DNA from 4 places in the Paenibacillus sp. GCM10027630 genome. Region 3 is predicted to be linked to each of the others. Evidence: riboswitches for the same ligand, from Rfam matches in the RefSeq annotation. Region 3 holds a riboswitch; each other region holds the start of a gene.

Region 1 (7,513 bases), on a different contig from region 3:
TCTCGACAATACCGTCCTGATCTGTATCGGCCCATCCGCCCTCCTTAAGAATTTTCTTGGCCGCATCTACATCGGCATTCTTGAGATTATTCGCCTCATTGTCCCATGGCATCCCCGGATTATGGGAATAAACGGGGCGTGCTCCACCATTTAATGCAATTGCCGCAATACCCGCCCGATCCATTCCATAGGATATCGCTCTTCTAATCGCTGGATCGGAGGTCACATCATTGCCAAGCGGTATTCCATCCATCACATAGGCACCTCTTTTTACAGTAGGCATGCTAATTGATACAATATCCATCGTTTCGATACTTCGTTGACTATACCCAGGGATGGGTTTGCCGATATAATCCATACTTACACGTGCCAGGTCAATTTCCCCTCTTTTGGCTCCCGCAAAGCTCGCATCCATATCCAAATACAAAAATGTCACCTTTTTAATATTCGGCTTTTTTCCGTAGTAAGATGGATTGGCTTCGATAATCAGCTTTTGCCCTTTTTGCCATTCAACAAACTTATAGGGCCCAGAGCCTATTGGATGCTGTCCATAATTGTCGTTATAGGCGTGTTTAGGAATTATTGCAATTCGCGTTAATGTGTACTCGAAGGTAGAATCCGGATTCTTTAATTGGAAGGATACCGTATAGTCGTCTTCCGCTATTACCTTCTCTATGTTGGAGAGATCTATGTATGAGGTGGTTTCTCTGACCTTTTCAAACGTAAATACCACATCGCCTGCCGTAAACTTCTTACCATCGGAATATAGGACATCCTGCCGTAGATTGAGCGTTAGTTTCTTTCCGTCAGCACTTATAGTCCTTTTAGTAGCCAAGTCGTTGACAATGTTCATATCTTTATCAAACATAACCAACTTGCTTTGAAACAAGGCCTCACCCATTCCCGGCCAGTCGAAAGCAGGATCAAAGCCTTTAGCCGGCTCCCCTTTGATTGACACCACGATCTCGTCGGAAAAACCAGCCTTTGTTGCCTCCTCCCTTATTGGGGCTGTTACATTTGTGCAGCCAGCGGAAAGAACCGCAAGCGCCAGAACTGCTGTTAAACCTAATTTTCTTTTCATCTGTTTCCTCCTGTAATGAAATAGTACCGTTGCAGCGACTAGGCTGCCAACCATGTAGTCCATGATTCGGATACATGTAAACGTTAAAGGTCCTGTTTAAATAGTAATTATTACTATTTAATTTGTCAACAATTACTTTTTAATTCACCAGGGAGATTTATTATTATTCATTAAATCCGCGGTTTTTAAATAATATTAGAAACAAAGATATTGGAGTTAAACCAATAAAAATTAAGGTGTCTTTCCCTTTGTAAATAGGGGAAAAGACACCTTTTTAAAACACAGTTACATAAAAGGGGAGCTGAAAATGAGATATGAGCTGATTCATTTATTGTCTCATCTGGAAGACGAACAAATCATGGCGTCCATTATCCAAAGCTTAAATACCGAAGACTTCGAAACATTCGTTTGCTACCTTGATTATACGAAGCCTGATGTACGGGAGCGTTGGTTGGAGTTGTGTAACAAAATTCTTCGCTTGGAGTAAGTCACGACCTCGACTTCTCATACGAAATATTTAGCAATGAGTAAAGCGATGATCCTTAATCCATTCAGAGGCAATCAAATATACATGGTCTTTCATAAATGGACTAAACGTTGGGTCATTCATTATCTCAAGCTGCTTCGGAATCGTATGTACCAGCATAACAGCATTGGTTTCAAATCCATCCGGTAACTCCCTAAGAATACGAACCTTTGATATATATATATTTTTCACAAATACAAGACGGGTCTTTTCATAAATTAAATATTGGCCAATTCTTTCAATCGAATCGAGTTCTCCTCCAGTCTCTTCATACATCTCCCTGATAACAGTTTGTATAATAGACTCGCCTTCTTCCCTATTCCCTCCAGGTAATTCCCAACCGCGAGAATGATGTCGAACAAGTACCAATTTACCTCGGTAGAAGGCGAATATCAGCACACAATTAGCTTCTTCAACTAGAGGTTCCTTTGATAGGATTATATTTTGATCGGGCAACGCACCTGGAAACTCATAATTCATTATTACCACCAACTTGTTTTTTGTTGTTTATATGTTCTTTCCCATTCTGCTCCTTACGATAAGTCAACACTCTGGATTTCGTTCTCATCTCATCATATTCACCCTCTGCGGTTGAGTCCCAAATAACCCCTCCACCTACACCATAGACCGCCAGCTGCGTATGCGTATCCACAAGAACTGTGCGAATTGCTACGTTAAACGTGATGCCTTCACCTGGTACCGCAAGCCCAATAGCACCGCAATAGATGTGTCGTGGCTCCTTTTCCAAGGATGAGATGATTTTCATAGTAGATATTTTGGGAGCCCCGGTTATAGATCCGCAAGGGAACATAGCCTGAAATACATCGAATAAGCTGCTCCCAGCTTTTGTATTCGCTTCTACGGTTGAGGTCATTTGGAACAGGGTAGGATATTCCTCGATTTCAAACAGCTTCGGAACCTTTATAGTGCCTGTCTTAGCAATTCGGCCTAAATCATTTCGAAGTAGATCTACGATCATCACATTCTCTGTCCGGTTCTTCTCGGATTCGAACAAAGCCTTTCTGCTCTCCGATTTGGGAATAGTGCCTTTCATAGGCTTTGTACGAATGACATCCCTATCCCAATGAAAGAAAAGCTCGGGTGAAACAGACAGGATCCGATAACGCCCTACATTTAAATACGCGGAATAATTAGTTTGCTGGACATCTCGCAAATCTTCGTAATAGGCAAAATCATCTCCAGTAAGTTTAGCATGCAGTCGCGTCGAATAGTTGACTTGATATGTCTCTCCTCGAGCAATCGCCTCATGAATCGTTTCAATGTTGTTTTCATATTCCACACGACTAGTGCTTTCACACCAATCTGATACGAAATACAACCCCTTCTCATTTATATCTTCTTCTATTGGTTTTTCGTAGACACCGAACCACACTAAAGGAAATTCTGCAGCAGGCTCACAAATGCTGAGATTTCTCTCGAAAGCGGGCGCGCATTCATAAGAAACATAACCAGCCACATAGAACTGCCCATCGATAGCTTCCTGTACCTTCTCGAATATCCCCTTAACGTTTTCCAATTTGTGAGTTTGCCAAACCTGCAGAGGTTTCTCAAATTTCAATCTCTTCTGATTAAAATCAATGATAATGTTGGATTCGTGTTTCACATGCTACACTCCGCTCTTATTCAATTGGTCTTACAAACCTTTATAGGAGTCTGTTTTGTATAAACTCCAAGGTTAATACCAAAGGGTACGATTTCCTCAATCCAGTTCACAGCTGAAGAAAAATCTTTGAAATAGTCCATGTATACATCCCTCCCAGAATTAAAAAAAAGCATTTGATCCACAGATCAAATACTTTGCCCAGGCGTACGGCCATATATTATGTGCTCCCTCGTGGTTCACCACGTTTACGCCAGTTACACATATTAAATTTATCCGAATCGGATATTTTATTTAAAGGTCTCGCTTTGCTTCCAGAAAAAAGTATTGGCAGATTTAGTAGCTTAAGCCCGGATAAAGCGGAAATTGTGCTGTTAAATCTTTTACCATGCTTCTTACTTTTTCATGTACTGCTTCGTCTGATGGATTTTTTAATGTCAAAGCAACGATTTTCGCAATGCTTCTCATAGCTTCCTGATCCATTCCACGGGCAGTAGCAGCCGCTGTACCAATTCGAACTCCACTTGTAATCATCGGTTTAGCAGGGTCAAAAGGAATTGCATTTTTGTTCACCGTTACCCCTACTTCATCCAACAAGTGTTCAGCATCTTTACCACTGATCTGGAGGCTGCGAAGGTCAATCAGCATCAGATGGTTATCTGTGCCTCCTGATACAAGATCGACGCCTTCAGCCAGCAGTGCTTCAGACAAGACTTTTGCATTATTAACAACGTTTTGAGCATATGTTTTAAAGGACGGTTGAAGCGCCTCGCCGAAAGCAACAGCTTTAGCAGCAATGATATGCATTAAAGGCCCGCCTTGAGTACCAGGAAATACTGCTTTATCTATCGCAGCTGCCCATGGCTTACGGCAAAGGATCATACCGCCGCGAGGACCGCGAAGCGTTTTATGAGTAGTTGTTGTTACAAAATGCGCATGTGGCACTGGATTCGGGTGCAAGCCTGCTGCAACAAGCCCAGCGATATGAGCCATGTCTACAAAGAATAACGCGCCTACATCATTGGCGATAGCAGCCAACGCTTCAAAATCGATGATGCGCGGATATGCACTGGCACCAGCCACGATCATACGAGGCTTATGCTTGAATGCCAGTTTGCGAACCTCGTTATAATCAATATGCGAATCGCTTTCTCTTACGCCATAAGGAACAAAGTTGTACAAAATTCCAGAAGAATTAACAGGGCTGCCATGAGTCAAGTGACCGCCATGCGCCAGGTTCATGCCTAGAACCGTATCACCAGCCTGCAGCGCTGCAAGATATACTGCCATGTTGGCTTGTGCGCCTGAATGGGGCTGTACGTTAGCATGCTCAGCACCAAATAATTCTTTTGCACGGTCACGCGCGATGTCCTCTACGATATCTACGTATTCGCAACCACCATAGTAACGTTTACTTGGGTAGCCTTCTGCATATTTATTGGTTAGAACCGTTCCCATCGCTTGCAGCACAGCTTCGCTAACGAAGTTCTCAGAAGCGATCAATTCGATTTTGTCGCGTTGACGGCCAATCTCCAGATTCATAGCCTCAACAATTTTGGGATCTTGTTTTCGTAATTGCTCCACAATAACGTTCTCCTTAGAATAGGTTGGTTAGTTTTGGGTCTATATTAAAGCAGCATGCTTCGAACGAGCAATTTTTGTCGCTTCCACCATATTGCGTAAAGAAGCAGCAGTCTCTTCGAGTCCGCGTGTTTTTAGCCCGCAATCCGGATTAATCCAGAATAGCTTGGGATCCAACACACGCAAGGCGCGTTCAATCATGCTCGTCATCTCCTCCACACTCGGAACGCGTGGACTGTGTATATCGTATACGCCTAAGCCGATGCCCAGCTTGTAGGTATTCAACTCGAAGCTATGAATCAATTCACCATGGCTACGGGATGTTTCAATAGAAATGACATCGGCATCCATCGCTTCGATCGAATCAATCATGTCATGAAATTCGCAATAGCACATATGCGTATGAATTTGTGTTGTTTCCTGTACGGTACAGGTGGCGATGCGGAAAGCCTTGACCGCCCATGCCAGATAACCGGCTTGCTCCTCTTCCTTAAGCGGCAGTCCTTCGCGAACTGCAGGCTCATCCACCTGAATCATACCAATGCCTGCCGACTCAAGTGCCTCCACTTCTTGTCTAAGCGCATAGGCCAATTGGTAAGCGATTTGTTCACGAGGGATGTCATCGCGGACAAACGACCAGTTCATAATGGTAATCGGTCCAGTCAGCATGCCTTTAACAGGACGATTGGTGCGAGACTGGGCATACTTGGTTTCTTCGACAGTCATTTCCCCTGTAAAAGCTACATCCCCGAATATAACCGGAGGCTTCACACAACGGGAACCGTACGATTGCACCCATCCGTTTTGTGTGAATGCAAAACCTGCGAGCTTTTCGCCGAAAAACTCGACCATATCGGTTCGCTCAAATTCCCCATGAACGAGAACGTCTAATCCGATTTCCTCCTGGAGCTTGATCCAGATATCGATTTGCTCCCGGATGAACGCAGCATACTGCTCATTGTTCCACTCGCCCTTGCGCCACAATTGACGCGCCTTACGAACTTCCGCAGATTGCGGGAAGCTGCCAATGGTCGTTGTAGGAAAAAGCGGCAATTCCCATTTGGATTGTTGAGCAGCATAACGCTCGGCAAAGGGACGGGAACGTTCCGGCTGCTGATTACTAAGTGAAGCGACAGCTTGCTGGATACTGCTGCGATTGCGCTCTTCCGACTGCTGAAGTGCCTGCAAGTCACGATCACATTTTTCCAGCTCTTCTATGATCCCCTCACTGCCTGATGCTATTGCTTTCGTAATAAGCACAAGCTCATCAAGCTTTTCATCCGCATAGGCAAGCGCATTTTTTAGTTCAGCTGTGAGCTTAGTCTCCCGTTCTGTAGTTACCGGAACATGAAGCAAGCTGCATGATGATTGAACAATTAGATTTTTGGCCGTCACTAGTTCAGTGAGTTCTTCAAGCAGTCCGAGTTTCTCCTGAAGGGACGCCTTCCAGATACCGCGACCATCGATCACTCCGGCACCTAAAACCTTGTCCGCAGGAAATCCGAGTTCTTTAATCAACTGTAAATTACCTGAGAGGCCATGAACGAAATCCAGTCCGATTCCTTTGACTGGTAGTGAAACCACGTCAGAATAGTGCTCTAAGGATTCAAAATAGGTTTGCAGCATAATGTTCAGTGTTGGCACTGATGCCGCAAATGTTGTATAAATGGTTTTTAATCTCTCAATGTCAGCATCGCTTAGCTTCGTTACGAGAATTGGCTCATCTATTTGTACCCATTGAACCCCTTCCTCTGCAAGCTCTTGAAGGATCTGTACATAAAGTGGGAGCAGTCGACTCAACCAAGCATCTGTCTCTGATGCACTGTATCCTTTGGATAATTTTAGAAAGGTCAAAGGTCCGACGATAACCGGCTTTCCTTCGATCCCGAGCTTTTCTTTAGCTTCCCGATATGCTGTAAGAGGCTTGTTCTCGGTAATGGACGGTGTTACGAGGGCTAGTTCAGGCACGATATAGTGATAATTGGTGTTAAACCACTTGGTCATTTCGCTTGCGGCAGCATCCTTCGTTCCCCGGGCGACACCGTAATAGACAGATAAGGGCACGACGCCTCCCTCAAAAGCAAAACGTTCTGGTATTATACCGAACATCGCAGCTGTATCAAGAATATGATCATAATAACTGAAATCATTGACTGGTATAAGATCGATGCCCTTCTCTTGCTGCTTGCGCAAATGATTAAGACGGATCTCCTGGAGCTGAAGCTGAAACTCCGATTCTCCAAGCTTGCCTGACCAGTACGCTTCTAACGCTTTCTTCCATTCTCTATCAGCACCTATACGTGGATAACCCAATACACTACTTACTGCCATCTACAAAAACTCCTCTACAATTTGTTATAAAGAAAGATATCATAGATCAGCCGATATAGTGTAACTGGATTAAACTATATCTAGATATAGTTAATAGCTATATCTAAGTTTTATTAGTATGCAGCCCTTTACTTGAGTAAGCAAAAAAAAGAGCTGCCTCGTGGCAACTCCTTCACTAATGTGTAACTTGAAGGTCTTTTTCTATGTGGGCTCCTAGTCTAAAGATCAGGTGACTAATCTTGATTTATTCATCTATTTTGGGCGGTTGGATGAGACTTGAAGCCGTTCCTCATCAATGAATTGTAAGATTGTATCATTCACAAAAACGGGGTTTTCTCTAATCATATGAGGTCTATGGCTGCAACTAGGTACT
Region 2 (7,513 bases), on a different contig from region 3:
AGTTATTCATTTCACAGCGGAAAAGGATGATATCGAGGTAGAGGTAGCACTTCAGTATAATGACGGTTACACGGAAACGCTGGTTTCGTTTGTTAACTCTATACCTACCCGTGGCGGCGGTACGCATGAGACGGGCTTTAAAACAGCTTATACACGAGTGATGAATGACTATGCGCGTAAAACGGCTGTTCTGAAAGAGAAGGATAAAAATCTGGACGGTCAAGATTTGCGCGAAGGCATGATGGTCGTCATCAATATCAAGATGGGCGAGGTTGAATTCGTCGGTCAAACGAAGGATCAATTAGGCAGTGCGATAGCTCGAAGCGTTGTAGATTCAATCGTATCTGAGAAGATGGCTGTATTCCTGGAAGAAAATCCTCAAACCGCGCAGATGGTGATGAAGAAGGCTGTTCAATCGGCTAAAGCTCGTGAGGCTGCACGAAAAGCACGCGAAGAGGTGCGCAGCGGCAAGAAGGGCAAGAGCGAGAGCTCTAACCTTGGAGGCAAGCTGACCCCGGCACAATCGAAGGATCATACCAAAAATGAGTTGTTTATCGTAGAGGGAGATTCTGCGGGAGGCTCTGCCAAGCAAGGCCGTGACTCCAAGCATCAAGCTATTTTGCCATTGAAGGGCAAGCCGATGAATCCGGAGAAGGCAAAGCTTCTTGATATTATGAAAAACGATGAATATAAAGCGATCATTGCGACGATTGGAGCGGGGGTAGGTCCTGAATTCGATGCAACGGAGAGCAATTATGCCAAAATCATCATCATGACGGATGCTGATACGGACGGTGCGCATATTCAGGTGCTGCTCCTTACCTTCTTTTATCGTTATATGAAGCCATTAATAGATGCTGGGAAGGTTTATATCGCTCAACCGCCATTGTACAAAGTAACCAAAAAAGCTGGCAAAAACAGCTCGGTTAACTATGCTTGGACCGATGAACAGCTGAATAAGCTGACAAAGGAATTGGGCAAAAATATCGAATTGCAGCGCTATAAAGGCTTGGGTGAGATGAATCCTGACCAGCTGTGGGAGACAACCATGGATCCAGCGACAAGGACGATGCTGCAGGTGCAGATTGAGGACGCGGCAAAAGCTGAACGGCGTGTATCTACGCTGATGGGTGATAAAGTAGACCCGCGCAAGCGTTGGATTATCGAGAATGTCGACTTTACCGAGTTCGAGGAGTAGATAAACTGTGACAATATTGGAAAATTTTTTACCTGCATTTTTGGAGGAAGTAGTTGGAGACCGATTCGGCCGCTATTCCAAATACATTATACAAGACCGCGCGATTCCTGATGTGCGGGACGGCTTGAAGCCTGTACAGCGTCGTATTCTATATGCTATGTACGATGCTGGCAATACGCCTGATAAGCCTTACAGCAAGTCTGCCAAAACAGTCGGGTATGTAATGGGTAATTACCATCCTCACGGAGATTCGTCAATCTATGATGGAATGGTACGGATGGCGCAGCCTTGGAAGATGGGGCATACATTGGTCGATGGTCACGGAAACTGGGGATCACAAGATGATGATCCTCCTGCAGCAATGCGTTATACCGAGGCGCGGTTGTCCGAAATTGCTATGGAGCTGCTACGTGACATTGAAAAACGTACAGTGCTGTTTAAGGATAATTTCGACAATACGACCAAGGAGCCTGTGGTTCTGCCGGCGCGTTATCCGAATTTATTGGTTAACGGAGTTAGCGGCATCTCCTCCGGTTTTGCAACGGAAATACCGCCTCATAACCTTCGTGAGGTAATCGATGCATGTATAGCCATGATCGACAAGCCAGGTATGGAGCTTGAAGAGCTGATGCAGATCGTCAAAGGACCGGATTTCCCGACCGGCGGTATCATTATGGGCTCCGATGGCATTCGTGAAGCTTATCGCACAGGAAAAGGGCGGATTTATGTCCGGTCTCGTACAGAGATTGAAAATATGCGCGGCGGGCTTCAACAAATCGTCATTTCTGAAATTCCTTACCAAGTCGTCAAATCACGTCTAGTTACGGCTATGGAAAATATACGGATTGAGAAGAAAATTGAAGGCATCGCCTTGGTACGGGACGAAAGCGGACGTCAAGGTTTGCGAATCGTTGTCGAACTGAAGAAAGAGGCGGATGCACAAGGTATTCTTGCTTATTTGTTGAAAAAAACCGATCTTCAGGTTACTTATAATTTCAACATGGTTGCTATTGTTAATAAAACTCCTAAGCAGCTGGGCATACAGGATATTATTCACGCTTACATTCAACATCAGAAGGAAGTAGTGACGCATCGTACACGCTATGACCTGGACAAGGCTGAGGATCGGGCGCATGTGCTGGAAGGGCTGGCCAAGGCATTAAACATTTTGGACGAGGTTATAGCAGCGATCAAGGCATCTAAAAACCGGTTGGATGCACAAAATAACTTGGTTGCTATGTTCGGCTTTACAGAGCGTCAAGCCGATGCCATTCTGACCTTGCAGCTGTATCGTTTGACCAATTTGGAAATCCACTCCATCGAGAAGGAGCTTAAGGATGTCCAAAAAACGATAGCACTTTTGAACTCCATCTTGAACAGTGAAAAGAAGCTGCTATCGGTTATCAAGGATGAGATGACAGCAATTCGCAATAAATATGGCGTAGACCGCCGATCTGACATTCAAGATGAGGTGGATGAGCTCAAGGTTAACCTTGAGGTTATGGTAAGCGCTGAAGATGTATATGTTACCTTATCCAATGAAGGATACATTAAGCGGACAAGCAAGATGTCCTTTATTCGATCAGGCGGGGAAATTGAGAAAACAGGTCTCAAGGATGGCGATTATGTACGCTACCTTCTGGAAGTAAATACTCTGGAGAATCTGCTCATTTTTACGCAAAAGGGACAGTTTTATCTGCTGCCGGTTCATCAGGTTCAGGAGTACAAATGGAAGGAAAACGGCACAGCCATTGTGAATGTTATTCCTATTTCCAAAGATGACCGGATCGTCAATGTGATCCCGGTGAAGGATTTCGAAGAACCTGGCCGGTCGGTCGTATTTGTTACCAAACGCGGACAGGTAAAGCGGACCGAGCTCAAGGAATATTTCACCAACCGATCGATTGGCATTGTAGGTTGCAAGGTCGGGGATAACGATGCAATATTTGAAGTACGTCTAAGCAGCAACGATCAAGATATCATGCTCGTATCCAAGCAAGGTATGGCCATTCGCTTTGCGGAAACGGAAGTGAACCCGATGGGACGGGCGGCTGCCGGTGTTCGTGGTATTCAATTGAAGGATGATGATGAAGTCATCAGCGCCGAATGGATCAAAGGGGAGGAAGGCGAACTGCTTGTTGTTTCCGACCTCGGCTACGCGAAACGTTCGCTTGTTCTTGATTACCCTGTTCAGGGTCGTGGAGGCAAGGGAATTGTCACCTTTGAATTCAGAGATGGCAAGCGCGTGAAGCCTAACGGCAATCAGCTTGTGAAAGCCTTCATCGTCAAAGAGGAGCTGCTGATTACCGCATTCCTACAAAGTGGTGAACGTATCTCATTTTCTTCAGAGAAAACGCCGATAGAACAGCGCAAATCAACAGGTAGACAGGTTGTTACCGTTAATAAACCAGACCTGATTTCCGATTTGTTGAAGAGCGATTAGAGTTGAATTAATCGTAGCTATTGTAATGAGCTTCATGTTTTTCAATAAATTCCAAAAATAATTTCAATACGGCCCATACCGGCATCGATTCGTCCAATCGGTCGAGCCATTGTGGGTCGTTTATTATGCCTGATTGTAATGCCTGTTCCCCGATAAGCTGTTTCCAATCTTCCATCTCCCAATCACTCCTTACACGAATTGACAAGCCCCGCCTCTAGTCAAATACCTATGCTGCATTATATGTTGAAACGAGTCTAATGTTCCTGTTATTTATCGATTAATGTCTTAAAGTATTTATGATATTAACCTTTAAACGTAAGAAAGGTAGTGATATAATAAAAATAACAAACGAGGAAAAATTTTGGAGTTGAAAACAGGAGTGATAATCTGTGGTAACCCAAGAATTTGCTAAGCTATGGTGGAAGCTGTCCAAGGATCTTCATACCCATATGGATGCGGAGCTCGCGCCGTCCTTAACTGAAGGGCAGTTAACGGTCTTAGAATTGCTTTTGAACCGGGATCGAATGAAGCCTTCAGATTTTATCGAATTTCTAGCAACAACCCCTGCTGCGATTACTACACTATTGGATCGGATGGAAAAGGCGAATCTGGTTACACGGGAGCGAGATGAGAAGGATCGCCGTATCGTATGGGTGCAGGTCTCGGAGAAGGGAAGAGCGGAATGCGAGCGCGGAATGCAAATTCGTGAACGGTTTCTGCAAAGCTATTTGAGCCGGATATCTTCACATAATCAACAGCTGTTGGTTTATCTTCTCGGCAAGGTAGCGAATGCATAATAGTGAGAGTTCAAAAAGTCGCTGAAATTTTTTGAGGGTTGCTATTTTTCCAGATTAGGTTACAATTGTTTTTAACGAAGAAAGCTGTGTGTGACTGGCGGAGCATGGGGAACCATGAGGGAGCACATAGGGTACAGAGCCGTACGCCTGGGCAAAGGTAAGGGAGCATATATCCCTTGCCTTTTTCTGTTCTTAATCGAGACGAAGGGTTGGGAAAACATGACAACAAAAAGCATTATATTAGACGGAGCTCAAGTAGCGGATACCATCAAGGCACAATTGACTAAAAGGATTGAACGGCTGGCAGACAAAGGAGTTACCCCCTGCTTGGCGACAGTTATTGTAGGGGATGATCCTGCTTCTGAAACCTATGTGAGAATGAAAGGAAACGCATGCAAGAGGATTGGGATTGTATCGAAGCGGATTCAGCTTGCCAAGGATACCACTACGGCACAACTGCTGGAGGTTATTCAACAGCTCAATAATGATCCTCTTGTCCATGGCATTTTATTGCAGCATCCGGTTCCATCCCCTATTGACGAAAGAGCAGCCTTCGATACAATAAGCATCGATAAAGACGTAGATGGAGTTACTACGTTGGGTTTCGCTCAGACGGCTTTTGGAATTGGGGCCTTTCCATCCTGCACACCGGCAGCTATTGTAGCGATATTAGATGCATATAACATTTCTATCGAAGGCAAGCATGCTGTAGTTATCGGGAGAAGTCCAATTCTCGGTAAACCTGTATCCCTAATGCTGTTGAACCGGAATGCAACGGTAACGGTATGCCATTCCAAAACGCAGCATCTGGATCAGATCGTAAAGTCAGCGGATATCGTTGTTGCAGCAGTAGGCAGACCCAAATTTGTGCAAGGCGACTGGATTAAGCCTGGAGCTGTAGTCATGGATGCCGGTTACAATAAAGGGAATATCGGTGATGTGGATTATGATGCATGCTTGCGAAATGCAAGTGCGATTACACCGGTACCGGCAGGTGTAGGACCCGTAACTATCGCAATGCTGCTTAAGCATACCGTTGATGCAGCCGAGAGGACTCATATTCCTACAGTATAGATGTATACTGAAAAGCATGAGGAGCAGCCTTAAATCGCGAGAGAGGTTGTTTCATAAGCCAAACTTTAAAAAGTGAGGTATAATTGAACTCGATGATTTATAGGGATCTTTTTTATAGGAGGGGAATCCGTGAGCGAGATCGCGATTCTAGAGCTGGATTGCTTACAGAAATCCATTTTCCAAGAAAAACCGAAAACCTTGTTTCAAGGGATTACTGCGAGGATTGAGGAGCCTTCAATAATCGCAGTGCTAGGAGTCTCCGGGCAAGGGAAAAGCACGCTGCTGCGTATCCTGGGCAGGCTGGATACAGCAGATGCGGGGACTGTAAGCTATCGTGGGCGACTTTCCAGCATATGGCGTCCTCATGCTTGGAGAATGAAGGTGAGCTATGTGGCTCAGCTATCGGTTATGCTATCGGGTAGTGTGGAGGATAATTTGCGAGCAGCAAGCTTTATCCATAACCAGCCGTTTGATAATCAACTGGCAGTAGAACTGATGGGCAAGGTAGGACTTGGCAGCATGGATTGGAATAAACAAGCAGCCGATCTTTCCGGTGGTGAGAAGCAAAGGGTAGCTTTGGTACGATCCATGCTGCTAAGGCCGGAAGTGCTTCTATTGGATGAAATCACCGCTTCTCTTGATTTGCATAGTAAGATAGCGGTTCAAGAGCTGTTAATGGAATGGCAAAGAAAAGAAGAAAGCACGATTATTTGGGTAACACATGATTTGGAGCAAGCGCGACTAACAAGCGATCGCGTTTGGTTCATGGGAGAGCAAACATTGCTGGAGCAGAAGGATACCGTTGATTTCTTTACGAGCCCGGAATCTGAAATTGCCCGCCAGTTTTTGCAAATTACGCGGGAGGAAGCTAATTAATTATGTCCAATCTTGCGTTAGGCTTTACTCTTGTTTTTATCGTTATTACAATTCTTGTGTCCATGTGGCAGAAGCTGGGTTTAGAAAAAGATATTATTATAGGGACGATTCGTTCAGCCGTTCAATTATTGCTTGTAGGGTATTTGCTGCAGTTTGTTTTTAATGCTAACCACCCGGCATTTTTAATCCTTATTTTATGTGCCATGATTATTATTGCAGCTTGGAATGCAAGCCATCGGGCAAAAGGAGTCGCAGGCATCCGATGGCGGATCATTCTGGCTATAGGGATCACAGAAGGGCTAACGATGGGACTGCTGCTGACACTGGGTATTATTGATCCGACTCCTCAATATATCATACCTGTGAGCGGCATTATCATTGGCAACGCTATGGTTGTATCCGGTTTATATTTGAACCAAATGAAACGGGAGATCCAAACGTCGAGGGGGCAGATTGAGACTTTGCTTTCGCTTGGAGCGACAATGCGTCAGGCTATTCAGGAATCGTTAAAACGCTCTGTGAAGGCAAGCATGATCCCAACTATCGATGGAATGAAGACAATGGGTCTTGTGCAGCTGCCAGGAATGATGACGGGGATGATTGTAGCAGGAGCCAATCCGGTAGAAGCGGTGCGTTACCAGGTACTCATTGTATTTACGATTATTGCAGCAGCGGCGTTGTCAAGTATTGTCCTCAGTATGATCAGCTATAAGCTGTGGTTTACGAGCGATGAGCAGCTGCGTTCGACGGTATAAATACAACGGCTTTCAATGAAACATAAAAAAACGACCGCTTATAAGCGATCGTTCCACATTATCCAAGGAAATGCTGCAGGAGGCGCTGAGGTAAAGCTCAGCGTCTCTTTTGTAACCGGATGCTCAAAGCTGAGCTCGGTTGACCATAAAGCGATTTGCTGACCGGGCTTGGTTAGATGCGCTCCATAGCGCTGATCTCCGACCAAGGGACAGCCAATGGTTGCGAATTGGACACGGATTTGATGCGATCTGCCGGTATGCAGCTCGATCTCGACGAGTGAGAGTCCATCCATATGGTCTATCACTCGGTAATCCAATATGGCTTCTTTGGCTCCTGGTTTGCCGGGAGGTACAGCGGATACCATATTGG
Region 3 (7,513 bases):
AAAATTATTACGCAGGATGGCACATTTCCCTCTGAATCTGCATATAATGTTTTGTTGAGAATATTTTCATATTGGAGGGATTGTTCGTGCTAGCTACAGAGGAACTTTGTGAAAAAGAGCTGGTCATGCATAAACTGCAGGACATGGGGCTCGATCAGATCTCGAATTGGATTAATGAACTGCCGGAAGACAAGTGGAAAGATAAGTTCGTCCTGCATTGGCCAACTTTGGTTAAGGAATGCGGCATTCGGATATAGTTCTGGCTACATAACGGCATGGCTGGCATTGCTATTACCGATTGACCCGGCAATAACTCGTATGCCCTTTTTGCAGCTTAGAGCGTAAAAAAGAAGGCCCTCTATTTGGAGCGGCCTTCTTAATCATGAGCGCCCCTACAGGGACGCCAAGTACAGCAGCACCGCCAGCAGCAAGCAAAGCGGGCTGTAGAGCTTTGTATCCATAGCGGAGAACCGCGTGCTTTTTACACGTTTAAAAAAACCTAGGTAACGGAAGTCACCGATAGCCCTCAGCAGAAATGCCGCCGCGCAAATCGTGCAGCTCCAGCTTGTGACTACATTGGGACCAAAGCCCGGCATCAAACCGCCTTGAGCCAGAAGCATGATTGAGATCGCAAAGAGAATGACGGCGACGGCAGTCGTTCCTGCTGGCCGCGGCTGGAACAACGGCTCGGTTTCCCCTTCCCTGACCGGTAGCACTCCCTTCGCTCCCCACTTGCCTCCTGCCGCCCAGTAGAAGTGGATCAGAGCAAGCAGCAGCAGTACACCTGAACCTGCCAAAACTGCAATCATAATCATAAGCCGTCCCTCCGACAAAACCTTGATTGGCTACCCTGTACCAGTATCTCTGACGTTTCCATTTGTATATTATAATTATTAAAGCACATTTAGGTGACGGGTGGATACAAAATATCCCCACAAAGTGGGGTCTTGCTTCGAGGTTGATTCAGATACTTTGCGGGCAGCCCCGAAACATATAAATTCTGGCGTGTAAAAAAAGCATGCTCTGGATTTCCTGCCGCGGTTTCGCTAAGATGGAAGCAACTACGATACATTTTTCAAACAAATGGAGCTGGAATAATGGAAATCGGTGCAACAATAAGAACGATCCGTAAGAAGAAGGGCATTACCATTGGGCAATTATGCGAAGCTACCGGCCTGTCACAAGGGTTTATGAGTCTGGTCGAAAATAATAAAACCTCGCCTTCCTTAGCCACCCTGGATTCAATTGCCGGAGTATTGCAGGTTCCTCTTGCCTTCCTCCTGTTAAAGCAAGAGGAGCGAATGAAGGTAACACGCAAGGAAGAAAGAACCTTTAGCATGTACAAGGACCAATTAAAAGTAGAGCATCTCAGCGAAGAAGGCGGACTTCGAATGCTGCTGATCGAGGTGCCCCCGGGTCTTCCTCCTAGCTTGGAATTAAGCGTCCATGAGGGAGTTGAATGCCATCTGGTTCTAAAAGGAAAGCTTCTCGCAAAGCAAGGGGAGGATGAATATATCCTTGAAGAGGGCGATACCTTCTCCTGGCAATCCTTCGTTCCCCACCAAGTAACCAATATAGGTAAGGAAACGGCCGTAATATTGATCGCCAGCTATAATGAGAGCCGAAAAGGCTGAACTATAAGAAAAGCTTCTGATCGAAGCCCTTTCGAGGAAGATACATTCGTGTCTAAGTTGTAGCTTTTCTTGCAATATCAGACTTGTTCAGCTCCGCTGAAAACTTATAAAGTCTGGTATTATAAAAAAGCACCTTGTGGCATCGAGTCGAGAATTGAGTGGAGATCACCAGCAAATGCTTCTACACACCCGCCAGTACAGCTTTCATGTAAGTGAAGCCGCAGGGTTCTACCGACACCATGCAACGCCATGGCGCGTGCTTTGGGGTCCGCGCTTGTTGGAAAAGCTAGAGGAAGTAATTCTTCCTCTAATACCAGGAAAGCCCAAAAAACAGAGTGATAACGGAAGAATTAATTCCGTTATCACTCTGTTTTTGTTTATAGCGCTCCTATTCGTCCAGTATAACGGAATTCCGAATTCCGCTATCACCTTAGATTAGAGGCAGTTCATGGAATAACGGAACTCGTAGTTCCGCACCTTCCGCACAAAATTTCTTCAGGGCTCATCGCAGCTGCAGCCCAGCTGCAGCCCAGTTGCCCCACCACCATTAATATTAGTAATACAAATATTAATTATATTTTACATATATTTATGTTGACACCGATACTAACATTGTGATAAATTTTATTTAAAGTAATCAACTTACTATTTTAAAGTTATATGGAGGAGAAAATAATGAGCTCAGGAAGCAGTATTATTTATACAATTGTACGTATCCTATTAGGTGTTATGTTTATTGGTCATGGGATTGCTAAATTCCAAATGGGATTAGGCAATACAGCAGAATGGTTCAGCAGCATCGGCTTGCCGGGATTTTTTGCTTATATTGTCGCTTATTTAGAGTTAATTGGCGGTGCCGCGTTACTCGTAGGCTTCGCTACTCGCTATATATCGATCGCGTATGTTCTACTAATGCTGGGCGCTATCATCATCGTGAAGCTTCCAATGGGACTTTTGGGCAACGGCCAGGCTGCTGGCTTTGAATTGGAGCTTGCCTACATGCTGGCAGCGCTTAGCCTTACCGTTGACCCTGCGAAGGGTTGGGGGATCGACCGTATTTTGTCTACACGGAAGGCGTAAGACAGCTACGGCCACTTGTACTATTGAAGTTGACTGGAATTGATTAGTATGAATCGATTTAATCGATATCATGTGAGGAGGCAACAATAATGGGAGCATCTTATTTTATCGGCCACGGATCACCTATGCTCGCTCTTCAAGACATCCCTTACACCCAAGACATTCGTCGGTTGGGAGAACAGCTCGGCAAGCCTGAGGCCGTTATTTTGTTCAGTGCCCACTGGGAGAAAAGAGAGCAATCGCTAACCTATACGGATTCAACGTATGAAACGATCTACGATTTCGGCGGTTTCCCGGATGCCTTATTCCGAGTGAAATACCCGGCTGCCGGCTCGAAGGCAATTGCTGAGGAAGTTCACGCACTGCTTGAATCCGCTGGAATTGCTTCACAGTACGATACTACACGAGGCTTGGATCATGGGGCTTGGGTTATACTGAAGCATTTGTTCCCTGAAGCAGACATTCCGGTAATCACATTATCAGTGAATCCATATTTGCCGCCCGCTCAACAGTACGGCATCGGCCAAGCATTAGCAGTGCTCGCTGAACAGCGTAATATCGTCATTATTGGAAGTGGAGCCACGGTTCACAACTTCCGTAAACTGGATTTGCGCGAGCCGGACCGCGTTGACGACTGGGCCAAAGAATTCGATGATTGGATGATTCAGCACATACAAAGCTGGGATACAGCCTCGCTCTTCGACTATGAACGACTTGCTCCCCATGCCCAAGATGCTACCCCGGATCAAGAGCATTTCCTGCCTCTATTCCTGGCCATGGGTGCCGGAGACAAACACCGGAAGCCTGAGTTGATACATCAAAGCTACCAATACAGATCGCTCAGCAATATGATATTGAAATTCTGATGTCTTAGACTACCGCCATGAAGGCGGTAGTCTTTTGTGCTCTTAACGGGGCCGTCTTCGCTTGCGATACTAGTACTAGTTAGCCTTCTGATTATCAAGGTTATTCAACCTGCCTGTCTCATAATAAGGGTAATCCATATTTTGCTGTACCTTCTTAGCTATTTCAGTATTCGTTAAAGATTCAATTACATACAGCCCTAAGTCAATTGACGCCGATACTCCCCCACCGGTAAAAATATTTCCATCCCTCACCACTCTTTGCTTTACCACCTCAGAACAATACGGTACTAATAGCTCATAGGCTGATGGATTCGTTGTAGCTCTTTTTCCTTTTAGAAACCCAGCCGCACCCAAAAGCAGCGCTCCCGTACAAACGGAAATTTTATATTTTACATTCTGAGCTGTTTGCAGCCAAGCTACGAAATCCTTATCAAATTGTAATTGTCTCGTGGCCATTCCTCCCGGGATAAACAACAAGTCATAAGCAGATAGATCGGGTTGCACATGATTTATTTTTATTGTCATGCCACGATCGTCCTTAACTTCTTCGGTTGTAGAACAGAGATGCCACGACACATCATCCATTGCATTCAGCATCTTCAACCACGTAATTGCTTCGAAAAAACCACTAAAATCCAATGTTGTCATCCGATCAAATAGTACAAACGCCATTTTCATTACGAACACCTGACCTCTCGTTTTTTATAAAAGTGCGCGCTCAAAAATTTGAACTACCTCTAGAACAAAAAAAAGCACTTGATCATTGATCAAATACTTTGCCCAGGCGTACGGCCGATTATCGGTGTGCTCCCTCGTGGTTATCCACGTTTACGCCAGTAACCCACCGTTTAGTTGTTAGAAAGATTTTATATGAATTTCCCAGTTTTTTCAATATTATTTTATGCTGCCTTATTAAAAACATTATTAATAACAAATCAGAGCCCCACTGCATCTGTAAATTCATTCAGCTCGATTCGTTTTTTGCTTCTGTTTATGCTTACGTTCCCAGTCAATCCATATAGCCATCTGCAGCGCCGCTGCATCCTTGAACACTTGCGGGTCACAGCCCGTAAGCTCCTTAATCCGCTTAAGCCGGTAGATCATCGTATTCCTGTGTACATAAAGTGACTGCGCGGCTTCCTGGATGCTCATGCTGCAATTAAAAAATACATCAAGTGTCTCAATGAGAGGCTCCGGCAGCTCTCCAAGTAGCCTTTCCACAAATCTGTGTTTACTGCCCGCATCCGACTGCATAACAATTGCGCGAGGCTCGAAACCAGCGTAAGACATCATCTCGTTCTTGCCCTCCCCAAATTGCAACGCAAATTCAGCTTCCCGAAAAGCAGCAGGAATTTCAGTGCGATCCCTCGTCGGCAGAGAATACCCTATGCGAAATGAGATTCCCGAAGAATTCAGCATCTCCTTCAGCCGCTCCCTTTTATCCGCCGCTTTCTTCTCGGTAATCCCGTACAGGAGAAGGATGATTTGGTGAACGCCGCCTACGCTTGCCAAAGCCTGCCCCTCGCCGGCAATTTCCTCTATTTTTCTAACAAGCTGTTCGTTATAAGCCATGTCCTGATACGTTTCCAGAATACAGGCATAATAAGAAGGCTTTAATCGAAGGTCCAACATCTGCAAATGACCATCGACTCTATCAAAATCCGAATCCATCTTAACCAGCTCTTGCAATATGGCCTCTTTTGCGCGGTTCCGCCATTCTTGCTGGGACGTCAAAATTCTCTGATTGAGCATCAGCTCCGTTGTCATCTTAACGATTTCACCGAATTCGGAAACTTCCTCAGGCTGTCCTGTAATGCCGATAGCTCCAACAATCTGCTCCCGAAACACGATGGGGACATTAATCCCGCACAGACTTCCTTTCCAATGTCCCCGGTTCGCTTCATCAATAACAAGAGGTTTGCCCGTACGAATCGCTTCCAGCGCGCCTTCGTGCCGCTCCCCCAGTCGCTTGCTGTCACCGGAAGCAATTATTTTCCCCTCGATGTCCATCATATTGATATTGCGGTGCAAACGATGCATCGTCTCCCGCACAATGCTCTCGGCTATATCTTTGGTAAGCGTTCTTATCACCTCTATCTTTCATTGTTTATTAAATATAAAAATATGTATCGGCATCACTTTATTTTTGTTTATTATAACCAATTCATTCTGATTTGTCCTCCTATATAATAGCGGTATATGGAAAGCGCAGTTACAGCGAATTTCAGCTGGGCTGCTGATAAAAAATAGAGGAAGGCGGCGTTCCGATTGAAAATTATTATCGCTCCCGATTCTTTTAAAGGCAGCATTAGTGCAGCCGATGCCGCAGCGGCTATTGAGCAGGGCATTAAGCGGTATCTCCCGCAGGCAGATACCGTGAAAGTGCCAGTTGCCGATGGCGGAGAGGGCACGATGGACAGCCTCATCCATGCCGCAGGCGGCAGGAAAGTAGAGGCCGTCGTAACCGGCCCGATCGGTTTGCCCGTTGAAGCAGCCTACGGCCTGATAGGGCAGGAGCAGCGCGTGGCGGTAATAGAGATGGCCAGTGCATCCGGCCTCTATCTCATCACCCCCGAGCAGCGCAACCCGCTCATCGCGACCACCTACGGCACGGGCGAGTTGATCAAGCAGGCGCTGGACGCCGGCTGCCGCGAATTCATATTGGCGCTGGGCGGCAGCGCCACCAACGATGGCGGCGCTGGCATGCTGCAAGCGCTCGGAATGCGGCTGCTTGACGCGGCAGGCAGCCCGGTCCGCTCTGGCGGCGGCGCGTTAAGCGAGATCGCAGCCATCGACGACAGCGCGTGGGATCCGCGTATTGCCGAATCCCGCTTCCTTATCGCCTCGGACGTGCAAAATCCTTTCATCGGCCCGAAGGGGGCATCCCATGTATATGGCCCGCAAAAAGGGGCCACGCCCGACATCGTGCAAGAGCTGGAGCGGAATATGGCCTCCTGGGCCGATACCATTGAGGCAAAAACCGGTATCCGCGTGCATGACCTGCCCGGAGCCGGTGCCGCAGGGGGAATCGGCGGTGCATTTCTCGCCTTCTTCCCCACCTCGATCAAACCCGGCATCGAAGTAGTGATCCACTATTCAGGGCTTCGCGAGCACTTGAAGGGCGCGGATCTGGTGATCACCGGTGAAGGCCAGATCGATTTCCAAACCGCCTTCGGCAAAACGCCGATGGGGATTGCTCTCGAAGCCAAAAAATTGAACATACCGACAATTGCGCTTGCCGGTTCGGTAGGCAAAGGCATTGATTCGCTGCATGACCTTGGTATTACGAGCGTTCACAGCATCGTAAACGGACCGATGACGCTGCAAGAAGCAATGGAGCGGGCAGCCGAGCTGCTGGAGCTGACAGCCGAGCAGGTTGTGCGCACATATGCCCCTGCGATCCATAAGCAGCTTCGCGGCAAAGAGTAACAACAGAAGGAGTGATTTCATTGAAAACAACGCTGTTATATGGAAAGCATGGCTTATCTGTTGAGGTGCCCGATCATGCAGTGCTTGTGGAGCCGCACGACATACCGGGCGTGGCCGATGAGAAGCAGGCCGTCCTTGAGGCACTGCGTCAGCCTATCGCCTCCCCACCTTTACGGGAGATGGTAAAGGCAACCGATCGGATCGTCATAGTCATAAGCGACATTACGCGGCCTACCCCGAATGATAAGCTGGTTCCATGGATTATTAGCGAGCTCCCTCATGTTCCGCTTGAGCAGATAACGATACTCAACGGAACAGGAACTCACCGGGATCAAACCCGCGAGGAATTCGTACAAATGCTGGGTGAGTCAATTGTTGACAAGGTACGGGTAATTAATCATCATTGTCAGGAGCCTGATGAACTGGTCAAGGTTGGCCGGAGCTCGTTCGGCTGTGATGCCTACTTGAACAAAACCTATGTGGAGGCAGATTTCCGTATCGTCA
Region 4 (7,513 bases), on a different contig from region 3:
ATGAGAAGCTGGATGACGAAATGCGTGAGCTTGTGAAAATGGAGCTTGATGAGCTTTCGCAGCGCAAGGAGGAGCTGGAGGCGCGCATTAATATTTTGATGCTGCCGAAGGATCCGAATGATGACAAGAACGTAATCGTGGAAATCCGTGGAGCAGCTGGCGGAGATGAAGCGGCGTTGTTCGCCTCCGACCTTTACCGTATGTATACCAAATATGCTGACGTACAAGGCTGGCGGACCGAAATCATGGATGTTAACATGAATGATTTGGGCGGATTTAAAGAGATTATTTTTATGGTTAACGGAAAAGGCGCATACAGTAAGCTGAAATACGAAAGTGGCGCGCATCGCGTGCAACGAATTCCTACAACGGAATCGGGCGGCAGAATCCATACTTCAACTTCAACGGTAGCTGTTATGCCGGAGATGGAAGAATTCGATATCGAAATTCACGATAGCGACATTCGAGTAGATACGTTTTGTTCCAGCGGTGCTGGCGGACAGTCCGTTAATACGACCAAATCAGCGGTTCGTGTAACGCATGTACCGACGGGCATTGTTGCTACCTGTCAGGATGGCAAATCACAGAACTCCAATAAAGACAAGGCACTGCAGGTGCTTCGGGCGCGGATTTTTGACAAGTTCCAGCAGGAGGAAATGTCCAAATATGCCGGCGACCGGAAAAGCAAGGTCGGTACCGGTGACCGCAGTGAACGAATTCGGACTTACAACTTCCCGCAAAGCCGGGTAACAGATCACCGTATTGGGTTGACGCTGCATCGACTTGATGCTGTTCTGAACGGCGATATGGGAGAGATTGTTTCCGCATTGACGATTGCCGCGCAATCGGATTTGATGGATAAAGGAGATCAAGAATAAACCGATGACCGCTGAACAGCAGTTGACGATACGTGAAGCCTATGTTGAGGCTTCTTCTTTTTTGCAGGGGCATCAAGTGCAGGAGGCGGCTAACTGTGCGGATTTGCTTTTACAGCATGTGCTTGGTTTTACGCGCAGCGAGCTGCTTTTAAGTTGGCAAGAAATGTTCCCCGTAGAACAATTGGAGCTGTGGCAGCAGCTGTTGAAGCGTAAGGCAGCAGGGGAACCGGTACAATATATTATCGGGGAGCAGGAGTTTTATGGGCTCCCTTTTACGGTGAATCCTGCAGTGCTGATCCCGCGGCCGGAGACGGAGCTGCTGGTAGAGCAGGTGGTGCTGCTCGGGAAACGGCTGTGGCCGGAACTGGCAGAGAACCGAGCAGATCAGGAGCGGGAGGCAGGAGCAGGCCCGCTGATCGCGGACATCGGCGCAGGAAGCGGGGCGATCGCGGTGAGCCTCGCCGTGCAATGCCCGCAATGGCGCATCATGAGCTCCGACATCTCGCCGGCTGCGCTGGCGGTAGCTGGAGCGAATGCAGAGCGCCATGGGGTTAGCGAGCGGGTCGCCTTCATGGAAGGAGACTTGCTCGTGCCTTATATCGAGCGCGGACTGCGGCTCGATGCAGTGGTGTCTAATCCACCGTATATTCCGGAGGCGGATGAAGAGGGACTACAGCCTGAGGTGCGGCTGCATGAACCTCGCACCGCGCTGTATGGCGGGGCGGATGGGCTTGTGCTGTACCGGCGGTTGGCTGCACAGCTCAAAGAGCTGCCGGCGCTGCCGGCGCTGGTCGGGCTTGAGGTGGGGCTTGGCCAAGCTCAGGCGGTAGCGAAGCTGCTCAGTGATGCCGCCGAATGGGATGAAATCCGGATTATACCGGATTTGGCTGGTATAGAACGGCATGTTATTGCTGTTCGTTATACTAGATAAGTAATCAATCTATTAACTTATTAACCTTTAAATTTAATAGATTGCTAGGTTTAAACTCTCTCGCATAGGACCATACTAGGACTATGATATCGATTAGCAGCGATGCGGGAGAGGCGGCTTGGCTATGGTAAAACGGACTTCATGGAAACGTTATGTTTATATTATTTTTGCACTTATTCTATTAATTACTTGCTGGGAAGCGAATCGTGAGCAAGGGGTAGTTTTGGCATCGGGGGTAAACCAAGCTTCAGAAGGCTCTGGCGAAGTCATTCCACAGCAATCGATTAGACTGCGTATTTTGGCCAATTCCGATTCGCCTGCCGACCAATGGATCAAGCGCGAGGTGCGCGATGCTATTGTTGAACAGATGAACGAATGGGTTGATGAGCCTCAAGGTATTGAGGAAGCACGTGTGATAGTACGCAACCATTTGCCGGAGTTAAACGAATTGGTAGGGAAAACGCTGCGCCAGAATGGATTTTCCTATTCTTATGAGGCGGAGCTCGGAGTAGTTCCTTTTCCGGCCAAAATGTATGGAAATCAAATATACCCGGCAGGCGATTATGAAGCACTTCGTGTATCCATTGGGACGGCGGAAGGGCAAAATTGGTGGTGCGTGTTGTTCCCCCCGCTATGCTTTGTGAATTCGGAAGCGATTGTTAAGAAAACGAATGCTGCAGACGCTGAGCTCAATGCTTCTGTTAATAAAGAAAATAGTTCATCACAGGATAAAAAAATGCAAACGGGCAAGGGAAATAAAACAGAAGCAGCAGATGGCGCAATAGATAAAAAAGCAACGGCCAAAGCAAGCGGAAAAGACGGTCAAGCACAAGCTGTTAATGGAATCCAAGCGTCAGCTGAGCAGCCGGAAGTCCGATTCTTTCTTTGGGACATGTTGAAAAAATTAGGTTCTTTATTCGCCTAATGCCTAATAATGAGGGTTCATAAAGTCTATTTCATGACAAGGATGGGGCTTTGAAGATGACAGTGAATTGGAAGGTTTCGGCAGTTTCGCCGCAGCCAGCGGAATTAGCAGAGGCAGCAAGGGTGCTTCGCGAAGGCGGTGTTGTTGCTTTCCCTACTGAAACCGTCTATGGACTGGGTGCGGATGCACGACAAACTGACGCGGTAATGAAGATTTTTTCAGCTAAAGGAAGACCATCGGATAATCCGTTAATTGTACATATAGCCAATCGGTCTCAAATCGAAGAGCTGGCCGCTCCTCCCGATGAGGCCGTTTCGCGTTTGTTGGACGCCTTCTGGCCCGGGCCCTTGACTGTAGTGCTGCCAGTCTTGCCCGGCGCGCTTTCCGAGGTGGTGACCGCGGGGCTCAGCACAGTCGGGCTGCGCATGCCCGACCATCCCGTGGCGCTGCAGCTCATTGCCGCTGCGGGCTGTCCCGTAGCCGCCCCGAGCGCCAATCGCTCGGGTAGACCGAGCCCAACACTTGCTGCGCATGTGTTGGAGGATCTGGGCGGCCGTATCGACGGCATCGTCGATGGAGGGCCGACAGGCGTCGGGCTCGAGTCGACGGTCGTGGAGTACATCCCTGCAGCCGCTGGCAGCGGAGGCGGAGGCGTACTCCACGTCCTGCGGCCCGGGGGCGTCACGGCAGCCCAGCTGCGCCGGGTGCTGCCTGAAGCAGAGGTGCGCGAGGCCTCCGCGCACCATGAACCCGCCAAGGCGCCGCGTGCGCCGGGCATGAAGTACACGCATTACGCGCCGCGCGGCGTAATGACCCTCGTTCAGGGCGATGCCCCTGAACGGGTGCTCGCTCGCTTGCAGCGCGAGCTCGATGAAGCCCGCGCGCGCGGCGAACGCACAGGCGTGCTCACGTATCGCGAGCACGCTGATGCGCTGCGCGCGGACCATGTCGTCGCCTGCGGCAGCCTTGGCGACCTGGAAAGCGTGGCGCACGAGTTGTACGCCGCGCTGCGTGGTTTCGATGAAGCTGGCGTTGGCTTCATCGTTGCCGAAGCATGCCCCGAAACAGGGCTCGGGGCCGCTATTATGAACCGGCTTCGCAAAGCAGCCGGTGATCGTGTCATTCATGTATAAGCTGACTTTTGCCAAAGAAAAGCCGTTATAATTGGCTTGTGTTCTGCATGCACTCATTTTCCGAACGCCATCTCAGGTATGTTTACCTCCTTGTCCGCATATGTTGATTAGGAATGGGACAGGGGGTAGAGGGGAAGATGGAGTGGGCATCGCCGTTGATAATAGGCCAACTGATTACTCTGTTGATAATGGCTGTCGCCTTGGGGCTGGACGCGCTATCACTCGGAATTGGGATCGGGATGAGGGGAATACGCAAGCTGCATATCATAAAGCTTAGCCTCCTGATTGCGTTGTTTCATATGGTCATGCCTTTGGCGGGTATGCTTACTGGGGGCTATGTAGGTTTGCTTCTGGGAGGAGTAGCTACGAAGGCCGGCGGTATTCTTCTTGTGCTTCTTGGTGTACATATGGTGTACAGCTCTTTAAAAGGTGAACATGCAATCTCCATAGATCACAAGACGACATGGGGAATGGTTTTATTTGCTCTCAGCGTTAGCGTTGACTCGTTTTCCGTAGGAGTATCTCTCGGCATGTTTGCAGGGGATATGATTTTGACCGTAATATTGTTTGGTGCGGTTGGCGGGTTAATGTCGATATTCGGATTGATGTTGGGCCGCAAGGTAGGACATTGGGTAGGTGAATATGGCGAGGCTCTGGGTGGTGTGATCCTGCTGGCATTTGGAATCAACTTTCTGCTATAGGGGCCGTTCAAAATTGCATTTTGACTACGAACTGCCGCCTCAATCTGCATCACTCTTGAACAAGCAGTCTAAGAAGATCTCACATAAAAATTGCTGAGGATTCCATAAAACAATTCATTTGAGGTACAATAAGGGTGAGGCTCATTGCAGCCCATCTTGATGAAGAAGGCAGGGATTTCCGATGAATCGAATTTTGTTCGTTTGTACCGGCAACACCTGCCGTAGTCCGATGGCGGAAGGAATACTGCGCCGAATGTTGGAAGAACACGGTTTGCAGCATATAGAGGTCCGTTCGGCGGGAGTGGCGGCCTATGATGGGTCACCCGTATCCGGGAATGCGGCAGCCATTTTGAAGGAAAAAGGCTTTAACGAATCGTTGACCTCTTCCTCCTTAAAGGGAGCGCTGCTCGATTGGGCCGATGTGGTGCTTACAATGACATCCGGTCATAAGCAGCATGCTATTCAGCGGTTTCCTCAGTTCGTCGATAAAATTTACACGTTAAAAGAATTCGTAGATGACTCGGAAGCGGCAGACCGGCTGGTCGAGCTGGAGAGTCTGGTTGCAGAGCTTGAAGTGAAGCGGGCATTGTCTCAGCCAGTGACTGAGGAAGAGCGTGCAAGGTTACAGCTGTTGGAGCGTGGGCTTCCCGATTATGATATTGCGGACCCTTTTGGCGGCTCGGTGATGCTGTATCGGCAGTGTGCCGAAGAGATAGAGGGCTGTTTGGTCAAGCTGATTCGTAAGTTAAGCTAACTTCTTGTTTAAGGTGAACGGCGATGTGCATTATTTCATGATTTCATCGATCTTTCCGGGCTGCGAAAGGTTAGTTGCAGGCTCCGTGGGGGTTAGTATGTAACAACGTGACGGGATGAGTTTCGGCGTATTTACCGGTCGTTTCACGAATATTTTTGGGCTTTACAGAGAAAGTTATTTCCGCTATGATATAGCTTATATAGAGGGACCCGATGTAACTGGCGACGAGTGGGATTAACCACAGTGGAGCATCGGGACATACGGCCGGTCGCCTGGGCAAAGAGCATTGTTGTGCTGTACATAGCACGCAGTATGCTCTTTTTTCGTTTTTCCGACAGATTTCGGTTATAATGAAATCAACAACAATCAGGAGGCGAATCGCTTTGAAAATTGCAATTGGAGCAGATCACGCAGGAGTTCGTTTAAAAGATGAGTTGATTGGATTTATTGAGTCATTGGGTCATCAAGTGTCGGATCTTGGCTGTAATTGTACAGATTCCGTTGATTATCCGGACTATGCGATCGCTGTATGCGATCAGGTTGTATCCGGTGCAGCAGACAAAGGATTTCTTATTTGCGGAACCGGCATCGGGATGACGATTGCTGCCAATAAAGTTCCGGGTATCCGCTGTGCGTTGGTACATGATTTATTCTCCGCAAAAGCGACCAGAGAGCATAACGATACGAATGTGTTGGCCATGGGGGAACGTGTGGTTGGACCCGGCGTTGCACAGGAAATCGTGAAAATATGGCTGGAAACGGAGTTCTCTAATGGAGAGCGTCACCGTAACCGCATTGGCAAGGTAAAAGCGTTGGAAGATAAATACGCGATTCATCCGTAATCGGGCAGCCCGATGAAAGAGGTGGAGTCAATGAGCCAGACAGATCAATCAGCCAGCACTATGGATCAGGCAATTGGATTGGATTTGAGCCAAATCCGACCTTTGGCCGAGCAAGTACTGCGTGAGCTAGCTCACGTCGGAAAGCTTGAAGCGGGGCAGCTTGTTGTTATTGGGACAAGCACAAGTGAGGTGTTGGGTCAGCATATTGGCACCTCCGGCACGGAAGAGGTGGCTTCGCACCTGTTCGCCGCTGTCGAGGCCGTGCGAGCCGAGTTTGGGTTTTACCCCGCTTTTCAATGCTGTGAGCATCTGAATCGGGCATTGGTTGTGGAGCGGGAAGCAATGCGAGAGTACCGCTTGGAGCAGGTATCTGTTGTTCCGGTACCACGGGCAGGGGGATCAATGGCATCCTATGCCTATAAAAACCTTCAACAGGCTTGCGTGGTGGAATCGATACAGGCGCATGCAGGAGTGGATATCGGTGGGACTCTGATAGGTATGCATCTGAAGCCTGTAGCCGTTCCGGTACGTCCTTCCATCCGTATGATTGGCCATGCTGCTGTACAGATGGCTTATACAAGACCGAAACTAATCGGTGGGGCTCGAGCTGTCTACACAGCGGTTGCTGAAGATTCGAAGGCCCATTCGGGTAGTGCTACGAATATCGATACTTGCAGTTGACTCTTACAGTTGAGTATCTGGATCCGAGTAACGTACTTATACAATTCAAATATAATCAAGTTTACATCCTAAGGAGGAATTTATTGTGGAACAATTACGTAAGCAAGATCCTAAAATCGTTGAGGCTATGAATTTGGAGATTGGTCGTCAACGGGACAAAATTGAATTAATCGCTTCCGAAAACTTCGTGAGTGAAGCTGTGTTACAAGCAATGGGTACGGTGTTAACTAATAAATATGCCGAAGGCTACCCAGGCAAGCGTTACTATGGCGGTTGTGAGCATGTTGATATCGTTGAAGATATTGCTCGTGACCGTGCCAAAGAATTGTTCGGTGCTGAGCACGCGAACGTACAGCCCCATTCAGGCGCGCAAGCGAACATGGCGGTATATCTGGCAGCTTTGCAGCCTGGCGATACGGTTCTAGGTATGAACCTTGCGCATGGCGGTCACTTAACCCACGGAAGCCCAGTGAATGCATCCGGTATCTTGTATAACTTTGTTGCATATGGCGTTAGAGAAAGCGATGCTCATATCGATTATAATGAAGTTCGCAAATTGGCATTCAAGCATAAGCCTCGTATGATCGTGGCAGGCGCGAGCGCATACCCTCGTACTATCGATTTTGAAGCTTTGGCTTCCATCGCTAATGATGTAGGCGCCTTGTTGT

The links. Region 3 has a riboswitch for ZMP and ZTP ahead of ACFQ0C_RS34890 (DJ-1/PfpI family protein). Riboswitches for the same ligand answer to the same signal wherever they lie in the genome.
Region 1: it holds a riboswitch for ZMP and ZTP, as region 3 does, so the genes downstream of both, pabB (aminodeoxychorismate synthase component I) here and ACFQ0C_RS34890 (DJ-1/PfpI family protein) in region 3, are expected to answer to the same signal.
Region 2: it holds a riboswitch for ZMP and ZTP, as region 3 does, so the genes downstream of both, ACFQ0C_RS32795 (bifunctional 5,10-methylenetetrahydrofolate dehydrogenase/5,10-methenyltetrahydrofolate cyclohydrolase) here and ACFQ0C_RS34890 (DJ-1/PfpI family protein) in region 3, are expected to answer to the same signal.
Region 4: it holds a riboswitch for ZMP and ZTP, as region 3 does, so the genes downstream of both, rpiB (ribose 5-phosphate isomerase B) here and ACFQ0C_RS34890 (DJ-1/PfpI family protein) in region 3, are expected to answer to the same signal.

Annotation. Positions count from the first base shown of each region.
Region 1 covers NZ_JBHTGY010000040.1:32,970-40,482, forward strand. The annotation lists gene ACFQ0C_RS21615 (ABC transporter substrate-binding protein) at 1-1,081, opposite strand, end outside; gene ACFQ0C_RS21620 (hypothetical protein) at 1,389-1,568, shown strand; gene ACFQ0C_RS21625 (NUDIX domain-containing protein) at 1,599-2,087, opposite strand; gene pabB (aminodeoxychorismate synthase component I) at 2,077-3,231, opposite strand; ZMP/ZTP riboswitch at 3,421-3,499, opposite strand; gene glyA (serine hydroxymethyltransferase) at 3,565-4,812, opposite strand; gene metE (5-methyltetrahydropteroyltriglutamate--homocysteine S-methyltransferase) at 4,852-7,140, opposite strand; gene ACFQ0C_RS21645 (alpha/beta fold hydrolase) at 7,393-7,513, opposite strand, start outside.
Region 2 covers NZ_JBHTGY010000085.1:18,236-25,748, reverse strand. The annotation lists gene parE (DNA topoisomerase IV subunit B) at 1-1,198, shown strand, start outside; gene gyrA (DNA gyrase subunit A) at 1,206-3,641, shown strand; gene ACFQ0C_RS32805 (hypothetical protein) at 3,649-3,816, opposite strand; gene ACFQ0C_RS32800 (MarR family winged helix-turn-helix transcriptional regulator) at 4,031-4,438, shown strand; ZMP/ZTP riboswitch at 4,519-4,598, shown strand; gene ACFQ0C_RS32795 (bifunctional 5,10-methylenetetrahydrofolate dehydrogenase/5,10-methenyltetrahydrofolate cyclohydrolase) at 4,658-5,512, shown strand; gene ACFQ0C_RS32790 (ABC transporter ATP-binding protein) at 5,642-6,388, shown strand; gene ACFQ0C_RS32785 (ABC transporter permease) at 6,391-7,143, shown strand; gene ACFQ0C_RS32780 (RluA family pseudouridine synthase) at 7,182-7,513, opposite strand, start outside.
Region 3 covers NZ_JBHTGY010000094.1:1,189-8,701, reverse strand. The annotation lists gene ACFQ0C_RS34915 (hypothetical protein) at 87-257, shown strand; gene ACFQ0C_RS34910 (DUF3995 domain-containing protein) at 393-815, opposite strand; gene ACFQ0C_RS34905 (helix-turn-helix domain-containing protein) at 1,098-1,634, shown strand; gene ACFQ0C_RS34900 (DoxX family protein) at 2,310-2,714, shown strand; gene ACFQ0C_RS34895 (DODA-type extradiol aromatic ring-opening family dioxygenase) at 2,804-3,580, shown strand; gene ACFQ0C_RS34890 (DJ-1/PfpI family protein) at 3,656-4,258, opposite strand; ZMP/ZTP riboswitch at 4,352-4,431, opposite strand; gene ACFQ0C_RS34885 (CdaR family transcriptional regulator) at 4,541-5,671, opposite strand; gene ACFQ0C_RS34880 (glycerate kinase family protein) at 5,849-7,009, shown strand; gene larA (nickel-dependent lactate racemase) at 7,030-7,513, shown strand, end outside.
Region 4 covers NZ_JBHTGY010000057.1:80,259-87,771, forward strand. The annotation lists gene prfA (peptide chain release factor 1) at 1-878, shown strand, start outside; gene prmC (peptide chain release factor N(5)-glutamine methyltransferase) at 883-1,809, shown strand; gene spoIIR (stage II sporulation protein R) at 1,934-2,734, shown strand; gene ACFQ0C_RS28145 (L-threonylcarbamoyladenylate synthase) at 2,791-3,867, shown strand; gene ACFQ0C_RS28150 (manganese efflux pump MntP) at 4,005-4,568, shown strand; gene ACFQ0C_RS28155 (low molecular weight protein arginine phosphatase) at 4,750-5,322, shown strand; ZMP/ZTP riboswitch at 5,527-5,607, shown strand; gene rpiB (ribose 5-phosphate isomerase B) at 5,706-6,164, shown strand; gene ACFQ0C_RS28165 (TIGR01440 family protein) at 6,195-6,845, shown strand; gene glyA (serine hydroxymethyltransferase) at 6,931-7,513, shown strand, end outside.